DNA from 2 places in the Eubacterium sp. F2 genome. Region 2 is predicted to be linked to the other one. Evidence: riboswitches for the same ligand, from Rfam matches in the RefSeq annotation. Region 2 holds a riboswitch; the other holds the start of a gene.
What was found. A riboswitch is a leader RNA that binds a small molecule or an ion and turns the genes downstream of it on or off. The one in region 2 is predicted to bind glycine.

Region 1: it holds a riboswitch for glycine, as region 2 does, so the genes downstream of both, ACI77B_RS01585 (APC family permease) here and ACI77B_RS03725 (GrdX family protein) in region 2, are expected to answer to the same signal.

What each region holds. Positions count from the first base shown of each region.
Region 1 covers NZ_CP176393.1:399,172-406,667, reverse strand. Annotated here, with positions in the region: gene ACI77B_RS01605 (COG2426 family protein) at 158-607, shown strand; gene ACI77B_RS01600 (hypothetical protein) at 706-882, shown strand; gene ACI77B_RS01595 (class II aldolase/adducin family protein) at 845-1,459, shown strand; gene ACI77B_RS01590 (class II aldolase/adducin family protein) at 1,440-2,027, shown strand; glycine riboswitch at 2,200-2,326, shown strand; gene ACI77B_RS01585 (APC family permease) at 2,543-3,937, shown strand; gene aroE (shikimate dehydrogenase) at 4,168-4,983, shown strand; gene ACI77B_RS01575 (shikimate kinase) at 4,980-5,498, shown strand; gene aroD (type I 3-dehydroquinate dehydratase) at 5,495-6,259, shown strand; gene ACI77B_RS01565 (carbon starvation CstA family protein) at 6,668-7,496, shown strand, end outside.
Region 2 covers NZ_CP176393.1:904,903-912,398, forward strand. Annotated here, with positions in the region: gene trxB (thioredoxin-disulfide reductase) at 1-687, shown strand, start outside; gene trxA (thioredoxin TrxA) at 827-1,147, shown strand; gene ACI77B_RS03720 (DUF3841 domain-containing protein) at 1,385-2,011, shown strand; glycine riboswitch at 2,342-2,436, shown strand; gene ACI77B_RS03725 (GrdX family protein) at 2,613-2,999, shown strand; gene ACI77B_RS03730 (glycine/sarcosine/betaine reductase component B subunit) at 3,115-4,395, shown strand; gene grdB (glycine reductase complex selenoprotein B) at 4,412-5,725, shown strand; gene grdA (glycine/sarcosine/betaine reductase complex selenoprotein A) at 5,904-6,383, shown strand; gene ACI77B_RS03745 (aminotransferase class V-fold PLP-dependent enzyme) at 6,667-7,496, shown strand, end outside.

The sequences.
Region 1 (7,496 bases), 510 kb from region 2:
GCGGAAAAGACGTCGGAGACGTGTAGAAATCATGCTTTTCAGAGTTTGTGGACAGTTGAAAATACATACCGCTATTCGAATTGTATGCTATAATATTGTAAAATTTTACTGGAAGTTCTGCCAATGGTGCAGGCAAATGCAGCGGAGAGGAAATTGCATGAAGGTACTTCTGATTGAATTTTTAATGGCAATGGTGCCGGTGGTGGAACTCCGCGGTGCTCTTCCGTTTGCCATTGCGAAGGGCGCAGCGCCACTGGCCGCGTATGTTATCGCGGCGGCGGGGAATCTGCTGCCGGTTCCATTTATTATTCTGTTTCTGCGAAAGCTGATTTTGTTCTTACGGGGAAGAAGCACATGGCTTGACCATATTCTGGACCGGCTGGAACAGAAAGCGGAGAAAAACAGGAAGAAGGCAGAGCGTTATGAATGGCTGGGCCTGTGTATTCTGGTTGCGGTACCGCTTCCCGGAACTGGAGCCTGGACCGGCGCGCTGGTCGCATCGCTGGCAGAAATGAGGATGAAACGGGCGCTTCCGAGCATTACTCTCGGGGTGCTGATTGCGGATGCAGTCGTCCTGGCGGTCAGCATGGGAATTAAGATTTTGTAGGGAAAGCGACACTGTTAATTTATGGAAAATATGTAATGTTTTCCATATGGACGCATATTCATCCGTACGATATAATGTCAGTATTGAGGAATTTTATAATGCCAGTTCATAAAACGGAAGAACTTTACGTTTATGAACATACTGTACTTCTGATGAACGGAGCGGCGGAACAGAGACTTACAGATGCTTCTGCCGTAAGACGTCAGATGCTGCAGAGAATGGGAGAGGTGAACAAGAATGGATCAGAAACAGCTGATTACGGAATACGCGGATAAAATTGCAGCGCTTCCGTACTCTGCGGGGCCTGCGCCAAGAATCATTCTTAAAAAAGACGGAAGAATTTTTGCCACAAAAAGAGGAACGGATTTCCGCTATATTTCCGATGAGGATATTATAGAAGTGTCCAGAATGCTGGATCAGCTGGATACCGTGGAGGCAGCTGCGCTCATGAAGCTGAAAAAGCAGAAAGCGATGATCCTTGCCCGTACACCTTTTGTCGGAAAATATATCGATGCCGGGAAGCCGATCGGAGCCTGCCTGGATGATATGGCACAGATTATCGGAAGAAGGGTTCCGATTGTTCACCGGAGTGTCCGTGAAATTACCGCTGCGCTGAATGATACGAGCGCGGTTCTGCTGAAGGGACGCTATGCGGTGACCTGCGGGCGGACGCTGTATGAGGCGTATACGGCGCTTCTGGTGCTGGAGAAGTCGGCAAAGGTAAATATCAAGGCATCTGTCATCGGCGGTGCCAGACATATCGGGAAGCTGGACTGCAGGATGATGCGGAATTTCTATTTATACCGGTATTCAAAGTCAGAAAGGGAGCAGGATGATGATATTGAGGGCTGAAGAAGAGTGCAGAGAGATGCTGGTCGTATACGGACAGAGGCTTCTGGCATCCGGACTGGTGCAGGGCACCTGGGGCAATCTTTCCGTACGCCTGAACGATGAGAAAATGCTGGTCACGCCTTCCGGACTGGATTATGAACGCCTTCAGCCGGAAGACATGGTGGTCGTTTCCATCAAAAACCTGAAATATGACCGTTTTGGAAACAAACCGACATCGGAAAGGGGCCTGCATGCGGGAATTTACCGTCGTCGTCCTGATGCCGGCGCGGTTATTCACACTCATTCGACATACTGCAGTGTGTTTGCGGCAGCAAAGATGCCTCTGGAGGTGGAAAATCCGGTTCTGGCTGAGGAAGTCGGAAGCATTATCCGGGTTGCGGATTATGCCCGCCCGGGGACGAATGCACTGTCCAGAAACACGATCCGTGCGCTCGGCAGCGGAAAGGGATGCATCATGGCGCATCACGGCATGATTTGCTGCGGAGTGGATCTGAAACAGGCCTTTCATACCTGCAGTGCGATTGAAGAGGCAGCGAGACAGTATATCGAAAGTCGCATAAACGACTGATTGTTTGAGCATTATCAAATAATTTAACCGGATGTAAAGAGTATTGAAAATATATTGTACACATGGCGCAGAAGTATTGACACCGCGGAGTGAAATCGATTAAGATAAAGTTGAAGATAACGGAAACGGAATGGATTCTAGAATACGTTCTCGTAAAAAAGTGAATATCCAGATGAAGCGATGTGGAGACTTTCTGTCAGCCGGCATGTGAACAGCCGGGGCAGGAAACCGATGGAGAAAACACCGGCTGCGCCACAGACGGTGTGAAGCTTTCAGGTACAAGGGACACATTGCGGATGGAGCTCTGGAAAGGCCGCGGGCAGATCAGTGAATTGTATGGTTTTGAATTGAAACTGTCCAAAGGCCGCCGAAGAAGTGATGCTTTCAGGCAAAAGTACTGAGATTTTGAGGCACGTTGAAGTTTACGTGCGGTCAAAGTCTCTTTTTTAATGCTTAAACGCTTTAACGCGTTAATGTGACTGAAGGCCAGAGTTGTTTGGAGAAGGGAGAAAATTATGAAGGACGAAAAGAAAGCTGTAAGCAGCGCTCCTGAAAGTTCGTCTGACGGATTGAAGAAGAACCTTGGTGTCGGTACTGCGCTGGCAACGGTAATCGGCTGTGTAATCGGATCCGGTGTGTTCTTTAAACCACAGGCAATTTTTACAACTACCGGAGGCGCTCCGGGAATGGGCATCCTCGCCTGGCTCGTCGTAGGCATCATCAGCATCTGCGCGGCACTGACCTTTGCAGAAGTTGCGGTGCTGATCCCGAAAACAGGCGGAATTGTCACCTATATCAGAGATATCTACAGCCCGAGACTGGGATTTGTCTGCGGCTGGGTGCAGGTTCTCCTGTTCTACCCGGCAATGATTTCCGCGCTGGCTGTAGCATTCGGCAATCAGGCAGCCATGTTTGTCGGCCAGAAATTCGCTGTCCCGATGGCACTGGTCTGCATTCTGATTCTGGTTATCGTGAACTGCATCAGCGCCAAGGCTGCCGGAAACCTGCAGATCGTATTCACCATATGCAAACTGGCACCGATCATTCTGCTGATCATCTTCGGATTCCTGAAGGGCGGAAGCTCCCAGCCTCTGATGAGCCCGATGATCGGAAAAGGCGTCAATCCGGTTTCCGCAATGGGCATGCTGCTCGTATCCGTTCTGTTTGCTTTTGAAGGATGGACCGGTGTAGGAGCCATCGCCGGAGAGCTGAAGAACCCTGGAAAAGACCTGCCGCGCGCGATTGTCGGAGGAGTTTCCGTAATCACCGCGATTTACCTGATCGTAAACCTGGCCTACCTGAAGGTCATCCCGGCATCCCAGCTGGCAGCCATGGATGCGCCAGCAGCCGCAGTAGCCATCAAGCTTTTCGGAAATGTCGGAGGAAAGATCATCGCTGTCGGCATCATGATTTCCGTATTCGGTGCCTGCAACGGATTCGTACTTTCCGGATCCAGAGTCATGTACTCCTTGGCTGTGGAGGGACTGTTCCCGAAGCATAAAATGTTCGCAAAGCTGAATAAATCCCAGGTTCCGGTAAACTCTATCTACCTGATTTCCATCATCGGAGCGATTTATTCCCTGAGCGGCCAGTTCAATACACTGACCAACCTCGCCGTATTCGCATGCTGGACCTTCTACACACTGAGCTTTGTCGGATGCATCAAGCTCCGCAAGGATCATCCGGAATGGAAGAGAACCTATAAAGTTCCTCTGTATCCGATTGTTCCAGCTATTGCAATCGCCAGCGGACTCTTCGTCGTCGTCGATCAGCTCTTCCTGGCAGGCCTTCAGACCACAATCCTGTCGGCATGCAGTATCGTTGTCATGCTCATCGGTGTTCCAGTCTACAAGGCACTGGAAAACAAGCTGGAGAAGGAAGAAGCCAGCGTAGAGAGCAAGTGTGCGTAATTGAAGAAGGCGTGCAGATGAGGATTGCTCGTTGAAGAAGTGTAAATGAGAACTTGACAACTTTCTGTATTAACCATACAATTAACCCATACGATTTTTGTGAAATAACATAATTTATGGGGCGTGGACAGAGAAATCTGTTCAGGAAAAGGCCATTTCGCGATGGTCTTTTTCTTTTCTCTGAATGCAGACGGCCCCATATTTTGGGGACAAAAAGAAAAGAGGCAAGGATGAAATTCGGACTGATTGGCAGAACACTCGGACACAGCTGTTCGCCGGAGATTCACCAGAAACTGTTCCAGGCGCTGTACCAGGAGGGAAACAGCTATGAACTGCTGGAAATGGAGCCGGAAGAACTGGAAAGCCGCCTGAAGCAGCTGGCGGCAGAAGGGTATACGGGCGTTAACGTCACGATCCCGTATAAACGAGCAGTTATGCCCTTCCTGAAGGGGGTCTCTGCAGAGGCAGAGGCTATCGGCGCGGTGAACACCATCAAATTTACGGAAGATGGCATGTTCGGTTTTAATACCGATTATACGGGCTTTGGAAGGTCGCTTCTGGGAATGGGGGCAGATCCTCATGGAAAGGTCTGTGTAGTTCTGGGCACCGGCGGTGCCGCAAGGGCCGTCGTGCAGTTCCTGGCTGACCATGCCCCGAAAGAGCTTCTGGCTGTATCCCGTCATAAAAATGAGCAGGACGAATTCCGGGAATTTTTGGAAAAGAACGGCGGCAGTCTGATTTCTTATGAGGAACTCGACGGCAGAAGCGGAGATATCCTGGTGAACTGCACGCCGGTAGGAATGTTCCCGAAAACCGGAAAGGCCGCGGTTTCTGAAGAAGTGGTGAAGAATTTCCACGCAGCCATGGATCTGATTTACAACCCGAAGGAAACGGAGTTCCTCAGAATGGGAAGAGTCAATGGCCTGAAAACCAGAAACGGCATGTACATGCTGACGGCACAGGCTGTAGCTGCGGAGGAAATCTGGCAGAATCTGCAGGTCCCTGAAGAAATCCTGCAGAAGATTGCGGAGGACATGGAAGCATGACGGAAGAGAAAAAGAAATCGAACATTATTCTGATCGGAATGCCGGGATGCGGAAAAAGCAGTTTCGGACGCCGGCTTGCAGAAGCTCTGGGCCGTCCTTTCCGGGATGCAGATGACGTCCTGGTGGAGCGGGAGCATAGAACGATTAAAGATTTATTCGATGAAGGAGAAGACGCCTTCCGGGATGCGGAAATCCGGACAAGCCACTATTTATCTGGGGGAAACGGCCTGGTCATCGCATGCGGAGGCGGAGTTGTGGAGAGAGAAGAAAATATCCGCCTGTACAGGGAAACGGGTACAATCATCTTTCTGGACCGTTCCCCGGAGGCCATCATGGGAGATGTGGAAACCGGAGGACGCCCGCTTCTGAAAGAGGGAAAGCAGAGAGTTCTGGATCTATACAGCAGACGGATCGGAAAGTATCGGGCGGCTGCCGATTACACGGTGAAAAATGACGGAACGGAGGAGCAGGTCCAGGAAAAACTGCTTCGGCTGGTAAAGGAGGAAAAGCTGTGAAGAAAATCGGATCCGTGAAACTCGGAGATGGCATGCCAGCAGTCTGCGTTCCGGTTATGGGGAAAGACTTCAGCGAGTTAAAGCACAGTCTGGAAGCTGCAGGGCAGGTTCCCCATGATGTCGTCGAGCTGAGAATGGACAGTCTGGAACAGGCACAGAGTAAGGGAATGGTCAGAAAAGCCTTATCCCTTGCTAGGGAAGTTTTGCCGCAGATGAATCTGCTGTATACCTTCCGGACGGCGGAAGAGGGCGGGGAACAGGAAATTTCCGAAGATCGTTATTTTACGATGCTTGGTGAAGCTGTGGAATCCGGTCTTGCGGACGCTGTTGACATAGAGTTTTACAAGGACTGTGACAAGATCAGCGGGATGATAGAAAAGGCGAAGAAGCAGAAGGTATTCGTGATTCTGAGCTCCCATGATTTTCAGAAGACGCCGCCGCGTGAAGAGCTGATTAATCGCCTTATTACGATGCGGGATCTCGGCGCGGATGCGGCCAAGATCGCCTGCATGCCGGAAAATGATGAGGATGTGTTTACCCTGATGGGCGCGACTGCAGAGGTAAAACGCAGATTTCCGGATCAGCTGCTGATCACCATGGCCATGGGCGGAAGAGGAACACTGAGCCGGATCGGCGGAGAAACAGACGGCTCCTGCCTGACCTTCGGATGCGCGGAAAAGGCCTCTGCACCAGGCCAGATGAATGCCGGGGATCTCCGGAAAATCCTGGAAAGCATCCATTCGGCCGTGCAAAAAGTATAATGTATACATAACTATACAAAAAAGTTTTTAATGGCAATAAAAATATTTTATAAAACGACTGTATTGATATCGGAAACGCACACATGCATAAAAATGTGATTTTATGCAGATGCAGTCGTTTCAAGGCATTTAGAGAAAAGTGAGAATAAGGAGCGGGGGATAAAATCCCCCTGCTTTTTATGTGTTGATCATGTGACAGGAAAATGTCAGGAACTTGACCTTTTAGGATTTATGGTTTATATTTGATATAGCTGAGGAGATATTGGGGACAAAATTTGTTTACTAAGCATGAATGTGTTCTGAATACGGAACATTGTATGCAAGCAGTTCTGCCGCCGTTTCTCCGGGCATGGTTCATTTATTATTTTCTTTTTATTACAATTTAATTACAGTTAGGAGTTGAGTTTTTTGGCTACATTCTTACTTGGAATTGTCATCCTGATTGTAGGCGGAGCTCTCTATGGTACATTATGTGAGCGCGTCTTCCAGCCTGACGACCGCGAAACTCCTGCTTATGCGAAACAGGACGGAGTTGACTTCGTACCGATGGCAACTTGGCGTAACTGCCTGATCAACCTGTTGAACATTGCGGGAACAGGCCCGATCCTCGGACCTATTCAGGGTATCCTGTTTGGACCTATCGCACTTATCACTATTCCTATCGGAAACGTAATCGGCGGTTCTTTCCACGATTATTTCTGCGGCATGATCTGCACACGTGAAGGCGGACTGCAGATGCCTGAGATGATCAGAAAGTTCACCAACAAGGGCGTATACATGGTATACAACATCTTCGTTTCCGTACTGCTGCTCCTCGTTGGTGCTGTATTCGTATACACACCTGGAGACATTGCGGCAACGCAGGTATTCCATTTCTCCGGACTCGCAACAGATCCTAAGACATGGGTTATCTACGGAGTTATCTTTGTTTACTACCTGATCGCTACAGTATTCCCGATCGATAAGATCATCGGAAGAGTTTACCCGATCTTCGGAATCATTCTGGTATTCTCCGCAGTCGGAATCTTCTTCGCTCTGATCTTTGAGAAGATGCCTCTGGTCAACATCTGGGATTCCTGGAACACATCCAGCTTCAACTATGCTGCTTACTTCAAGGCAGGACACTTCGTTCCTATCTTCTTCGTAACAGTAGCCTGCGGAATTCTGTCCGGATTCCATTCCACACAGACCGCGCTGATTTCCAGAACAATCAAGACTGAGCATGAAGGCCACTGGA
Region 2 (7,496 bases):
GTAGAACTGAAGGGTGATGTCAAAGTCCTGCATGGTGTAAAGCAGGATTATAAGACGCACAACGTAATCATCGCTTCCGGAGCGCATGCGCGCCCGATCGGATGCGAGAATGAGGGCGTGTTCACAGGAAAGGGCGTATCTTACTGCGCAACATGTGACGCGAACTTCTTTGAAGATTTTGAAGTTTATGTAGTAGGCGGCGGAAATTCCGCAGTTGAAGAGGCCATGTACCTGACCAAGTTTGCCCGCAAGGTAACCGTCATTCACAGAAGAGACGAACTGCGTGCAGACAAGCATGTTCAGGAAAAGGCATTCAAGAACCCGAAGCTCCACTTCATGTGGGATACAGTAGTTGTTGCTCTCCACGGAGAGGGACTGCTTTCCTCCATGGATGTAAAGAATGTCAAGACCGGCGAGATTACAACGATCGAAGCAGATCCGGACGACGGTATGTTCGGTCTGTTCGGATTCGTCGGAACGGTTCCGAATACCAAGATTTTCGAGGGTACCGGACTGGAAATGGACGAGCGCGGATACATTCCTACAGATCAGGATATGCACACCAATCTACCGGGCGTATATGCAGCCGGAGATGTACGTGTGAAGAGCCTGCGTCAGGTTGTTACCGCTGCCGCAGACGGAGCGATCGCTGCTGTTCAGGTAGAAAAGAGTATGTCCAACTATTAAACTGACCGCAGGGATTGATGCAGAACTGCCGGCGCCGCGGGAGCGGAGGACCGGCGGATATCAGAAATCAGAATATGATCGGCAGGTCCGGCCGCCCACAGACCGGGAACTGATGAAAATGAATACAGGAGGCATTACAATGGTAGAGTGCGATAAGAAAAATTTTGATGAAGAAGTTCTGAACTATAAAGACGGATATGTATTCGTAGATTTCTTTGGTGACGGATGCCAGCCATGCATGGCTCTGATGCCAAAGGTTCACGAGTTTGCTGATAAGTACGGCGACAAGATTAAGTTCGCTTCTCTGAACACTACACATGCACGCCGCGCTGCCATCAAGCAGCAGGTTCTGGGACTGCCGGTCATGGCAATCTACAAGGACGGCGAGAAGGTTGAAGAGCTCGTAAAGGATGAGTGCACACCTGAGTCCATTGAGGCAATGATTCAGAAATACATCTAGTCCGGATCTTCAGCGTCTCAGCTGACCAGGCTGCAGAGAAACAGGATTTCAGGAATTTACAGGTATTCCCTCAGCACAGGATACTTTTGCCGCAGGAACGAAGCAGAGAAGGTTCTGCGGGCCGGTTCCGGGACTTCTGCACTCCGCAGCGAAATGAGAAGAATGGAACAGAGCCTTCCGCACTCCCCAGCACAGAGTGCAGAAGGCTCTTTTTTACAAGGAAGGTGTGTGAAAATTATGATTACAAGCGAAAGACTGAAGCAGCTCGTGGACCGTCCGGTGGTGCGTCTCTATACGAGGCAGAATGATAAAACCCTGGAACAGCTGAGAAGGGACGGCAGGATCATCAATCAGAGATTATATGTACAGCTTCATCTCGGAGACATCGCACCGCTGTTTCTGGAAAGCTACGACTGGCTGACGGAGCGGGTCGCAAAAATTGTGCCGAAGCCGGACGACGTGCACGCGCCGATCTGGTGCTCAGTATGCCGGGAAAACTGTCTGAAACCAATTGAGGGAACGGTCGTCTATGTGATCGACGTGCCGCGCGAGAAAATCTGTCTGTTCGACGACGGAAAGTGGGATTATGTTCTGAACCGCATTTATCTGCCGAAAGACGAGGCAGATGATCAGGCCTATCATCAGCATCTGCGGGATCTGGGCGTCGAAAGCCGCTTTCAGATCATGCAGGGGAAGTACGCGGGCATGTTTCCTGAGGAAGAACGCAGAATCCGCGAGAGCTGGGAGCGCATCTTCGATATAGACGACTGGTCGCCGTTCCATGTCTGCGGAAATATCTGGGAAATTCGGGACAATCAGGTGAAGCAGATTCTCCGCCCTGAAGATCCTCAGATCCTGATTTAAGAGGGCGGACAGGCCGCATGTTCATCTGACAAAATTCACCGGGCAAGGGAACGCCTGCTTTGCTGCATAACACCGTGCTGCCGGCCTGATGCATGAAGACTAATCAGAAACCTACCGTGGGAATATGAATTGACAGAATAAGCAGGTATTGTGCGGCGATTATGTACTATTTGCAGGATTTATGTCTGACATAACAAAAATAAACCCTGCCTTTTAATAATCGCGATTGCAAAAATGAATCTGGGAAAAATCCATTGACTAAAGATTAACGAATTGATAATATGAATGTGAAATCCGATGAGGTATAGATTGTAACTATGCAATACGGGCTGATGTTTTCCGGGAGATCGCCGCTGCGGGCGGCAGCCGAAGGGGCAAGCAGCACATGCTGTGAAACTTTCAGGTAAAAGGACTGGAAAACGGACTGGATTCTGGATCTATGCAGGAGGACACATCCTCTTTCACATTGCAGACAGAAGGGACGACCGCAGAAATCAGAGCATTCTGCAGGGACGCCCCCCTTTTTTATTCATCGGATGTGCGGGAGACAGAGGGATCTGTCAGAAAGATGCGTTGTTTATGACGCGGAGAGGAGAAGGTCATGGGTACCGGATATATCATCATTACTAACAATCCGATGGTCGATGAGAAGTTCAGCAATACTCATGACGTTGTCTATAAAGAGGTTTCGTATCGGGAAATTCTGGAGGAAGCGATGAACTGGATCATGCAGGGCCATGAACTTCTGACGCATCCGCTTTCCGGCAGCGTGAAACCGAACGAAACCCCGTATAAATCTCTGCTCGTCAGGAAGCAGACAGGCAAGCCGGATGCACGTTCCATAGAGCTGATCGAACGCGCGGTGGAGACCTGCGATAAATTCGAAAAACGCACATTTACGTATAAACCGGGGGTTTATAAGGATTTCCAGCTGGTAGACATGACACTGATCGAAAGCGGCATGTCATCTGCTGATGAGTGGCTGTAATCCGCAGAATCATGTGGGCTGAAGCTGCTGAATATTAGATATATTAACGCTAGGACATTAATTCTAACACTACACTTAATCATTAACAATTCTTCTGAAAAGGAGGGAACCAGATATGAAGCTGGAAATGGGATATATCCACATTACGGATATCCAGTTTGCAGATGAGTCCAAGGTGCAGGACGGCATCCTCTACGTCAGCAAAGAGGAACTGACCAAGCTGGCACTTGAAGATGAACATCTCAAGACTGCGGAGTTCGATATCGCTAAACCAGGAGAGTCTGTCCGCATTACACCGGTTAAGGATGTTATCGAGCCGCGTGTAAAGGTTGAAGGAAACGGCGGAGAATTTCCTGGAGTAGTTTCCAAAGTTGATACCGTAGGATCCGGAAAGACCTATGCACTGAAGGGTATGGCTGTCGTAACCGCCGGCCCGATCGTCGGATTCCAGGAAGGCGTCATCGACATGACCGGCCCGGGAGCTGACTACACACCGTTCTCCAAGACACTGAACCTGGTTATGGTTCTGGAGCCGGTTGACGGAATCAAACAGCACGACTACGAGAGAGCTGTAAGAATGGCCGGATTCCGCGTTGCATCCTATGTCGGCGAGCTCGCAAGAGACCTCACACCGGATGAAACAGAGGTATTTGAGACATGCACCATCAAGGAAGGACTGGAAAAGTACCCGGATCTGCCGAGAGTTGCTTATGTCCAGATGCTGCAGAGCCAGGGACTTCTGCATGATACATACGTTTACGGCGTAGACGCAAAGAAGATCCTGCCGACACTGCTCAGCCCGACAGAGGTTATGGACGGCGCGATCATCTCCGGAAACTGCGTATCCGCATGCGATAAGAACCCTACTTACGTTCATCAGAACAACCCGGTTGTCCACGATCTGTTCAAGCAGCATGGAAAGAAGCTCAACTTCGTCTGCCAGATTATCACCAACGAAAATGTATACCTCGCAGACAAGGAGCGTTCTTCCAATTTCACAGCAAAGCTCTGCAAGATGCTGGATCTGGATGGCGTAATCGTATCTCAGGAAGGATTCGGAAACCCGGATACAGACCTGATCATGAACTGCAAGAAGATTGAGGCGGAAGGCGTAAAGACCGTCATCATCACGGATGAGTATGCTGGAAGAGACGGAAAATCCCAGTCCCTGGCAGATGCTGACGCAGCTGCAGACGCAGTCGTTACCGGCGGAAATGCCAATGAAGTGATTATCCTGCCGAAGATGGACAAGGTAATCGGAACTCTGGCATTCATCAATAAGATCGCCGGAGCCAGTGAAGAAACACTGCGTGAAGACGGATCTCTGGAAGTTGAGCTGCAGGTTATCACAGGCGCAACCAATGAGACAGGCTTCAACAAACTGAGCGCAAGATAAGAGGGGAGGAAGAGAAATGGCTAAACTGAGAGTCGTTCACTACATCAACCAGTTCTTCGCTCAGATCGGCGGAGAGGAGAAGGCTGATTATCCGGCTGAATGCAGACCGGGTGAAGTCGTAGGACCTGGACTGGCCCTGCAGGCTGGACTGAAGGACGAAGCAGAAATCGTCGGAACGATTGTCTGCGGAGATTCCTACTTCAACGAAAATATTGACAAGGCTACCGCAGATATTCTGGAAATGGTTAAGGAACTGAAGCCAGATGTATTCGTAGCAGGACCTGCATTCAACGCAGGCCGTTACGGAGTTGCCTGCGGAACTATGGCTGCTGCTGTTCAGGAAAAACTTGGTGTTCCTTCTCTGACAGGAATGTTTGAGGAGAACCCGGGCGCAGACATGTATAAGAACAAGGTTCTGATCGTTGCGACCAAGAACAGTGCAGCAGGAATGAGAGCAGCTATGAAGAAGATGGCTCCGCTGACTCTGAAGCTCGCAAAGGGTGAGAAGATCGGCGCTTCCTGTGAAGAGGGATATATGCCGAACGGTGTCAGAGTCAACTTCTTCGAGAAGAAGAGAGGTTCTGAGCGTGCCGTTGAGATGCTGCTGAAGAAACTGGCCGGAAAGCCGTTTACAACAGAGTATCCGATGCCGAGTTTCGATCGTGTTGCTCCGAATCCGGCTGTTAAAGATATGTCCAAGGCAACAATCGCTCTGGTTACGTCTGGAGGAATCGTTCCGAAGGGAAATCCGGATCACATCGAAAGCTCTTCCGCATCTCACTATGGTGAGTATGACATTACCGGAGTAACAGACCTGACAGCAGATACCTATGAGACTGCTCATGGCGGATATGACCCGGTTTACGCAAACGAAGACGCAGACCGTGTTCTGCCGGTCGATGTACTGCGTGACATGGAAAAGGAAGGCGTTATCGGCAAGCTGCATAATAAGTACTATGCAACTGTAGGAAACGGAACTGCTGTAGCATCCGCGAAGAAGTTCGCTGCAGAAATCGGAAAGAAACTGAAGAATGACGGTGTAGACGCAGTTATCCTCACTTCCACCTGAGGAACCTGTACGCGTTGCGGTGCAACGATGGTTAAGGAAATCGAGAGAGCTGGCCTGCCGGTAGTTCATATCTGCACAGTTACTCCTATTTCTATGACAGTAGGTGCGAACAGAATCGTTCCTGCTATTGCTATTCCTCATCCTCTGGGCAATCCGGAGCTGGATCATGACGAAGAGAAGGCACTCCGCCGTCATATCGTCGAGAAGGCTCTGAAGGCACTGTCTACAGAGGTAACAGAGCAGACAATTTTCGAGGACTAATGGAAATCCGCGGATGTTGAAATTCCAGTGAATGAAAGTTTAACATACGCGATTAAAAAATTTTGTGAAATATTGCTTTTTCCTATAGCTTTTTGAAGCGAATAGTGATATTATCAATGTAACAAAGTTAAGTAAACATGATTATTTAAATCAGAATAAAAAAGAAAGGAGAGAGATAATGGCTATTTTAAAAGACAAAAAAGTAGTGATTATCGGCGACCGTGACGGAATTCCGGGCGACGCCATCGCAGAATGTGTAAAAACTGCCGGCGGCGAAGTCGTATTCTCGTCCACGGAGTGCTTTGTCTGAACGAGCGCAGGCGCAATGGATCTGGAGAACCAGAGAAGAGTTAAGGAGTTTGCTGAGAAGTACGGCCCGGAGAACGTAGTTGTACTGCTTGGTGCTGCTGAGGGAGAGGCTGCCGGCCTGGCTGCTGAAACCGTTACAGCAGGAGATCCGACTTTCGCAGGTCCGTTGACGAATGTCCAGTTGGGACTTACAGTATACCATGTTGTTGAACCTGAAGTGAAAGAAGAGTTCGATCCTGACGTTTATGACGAGCAGATCAGCATGATGGAGATGGTACTCGACGTTGATGATATCATTGAGGAAATGACAGACATCAGAGATGAGTACTGCAAATATCTCGATAAATAGAAAATAAGTGGCGGAAGGGAGCTGTGATAAACAGCTCCCTTTTGTGGTATATACGAACGGGACATGTTTTATGATCGGATGTAATTTGCAGGATTCTGTATTATACTGGGATGTGTGAATAGAGATTATCAATTGTACAGAAGTATGACGGAATCTTATAATTTTTATTGAGAGGATTTATTTCCCTGCAGATATGCGGCTGGCGTATTGTTTTTATCAATAGCTTTAAAAGGCCTGCTGCAGAGGATTTTTCCGAAGGAAGAAACAAGAAACGGAGAATACAATGCGTAAGGTTTACTTGGATAACGGAAGCACATCATTTCCGAAGGCGCCGGGCACGGGTGAGGCGATGAGTGATTTTATGACCAATGTGGGCTGCAATGTCAGCCGTGGCGGGTATCAGTCTGCGTATGCCATGGGTGAGGTTGTCTATGAGACTCGGGAGCGGTTTGCAAAATTGTTCAACTTTCCTCAGCCGGGTAAGGTGGTATTTACCCCGGGAATCACTTACAGTCTGAATTATGTCATTCAGGGTCTGCTCCGGCCGGGAGATCATCTGATTATTTCCGCGATGGAGCATAATGCGGTTTCCCGTCCGGCATATAAGCTGAAGGAGCACGGTGTGGAAGTAACCGTGTGTCCCTGCGATAAGGAAGGATATCTGGATCTGGACGCGTTTGAGAAGGCGATTAAGAAGAACACACGCCTTGCGGTCATCAATCACGCATCTAATGTTGCGGGAACGCTGCAGGATGCCGAGGCCATCGGCAGAATCTGCATGCACCACGGTGTATATTTTGCTCTGGATACGGCGCAGAGTGCGGGAACGGTTCCGATTGATTTTCAGAAAATGCATCTGGACGCGCTGTGCGTGACCGGACATAAAGGCCTTCTGGGGCCGCAGGGAATCGGCGCACTGATGATGACGGACGCGTTCGCGCAGGAACTTCAGCCGGTGATTCTGGGCGGCACAGGCAGTGTGTCCCACCTGCAGACGATGCCGGATTTCCTGCCGGATAAGTTCGAGGCAGGAACCATGAATCTGCCGGGAATCGTCGGCATGCATAAGGCGCTGGAGTTCATCCTGGAGAAGACGCCGGAGAAGATCGGCGC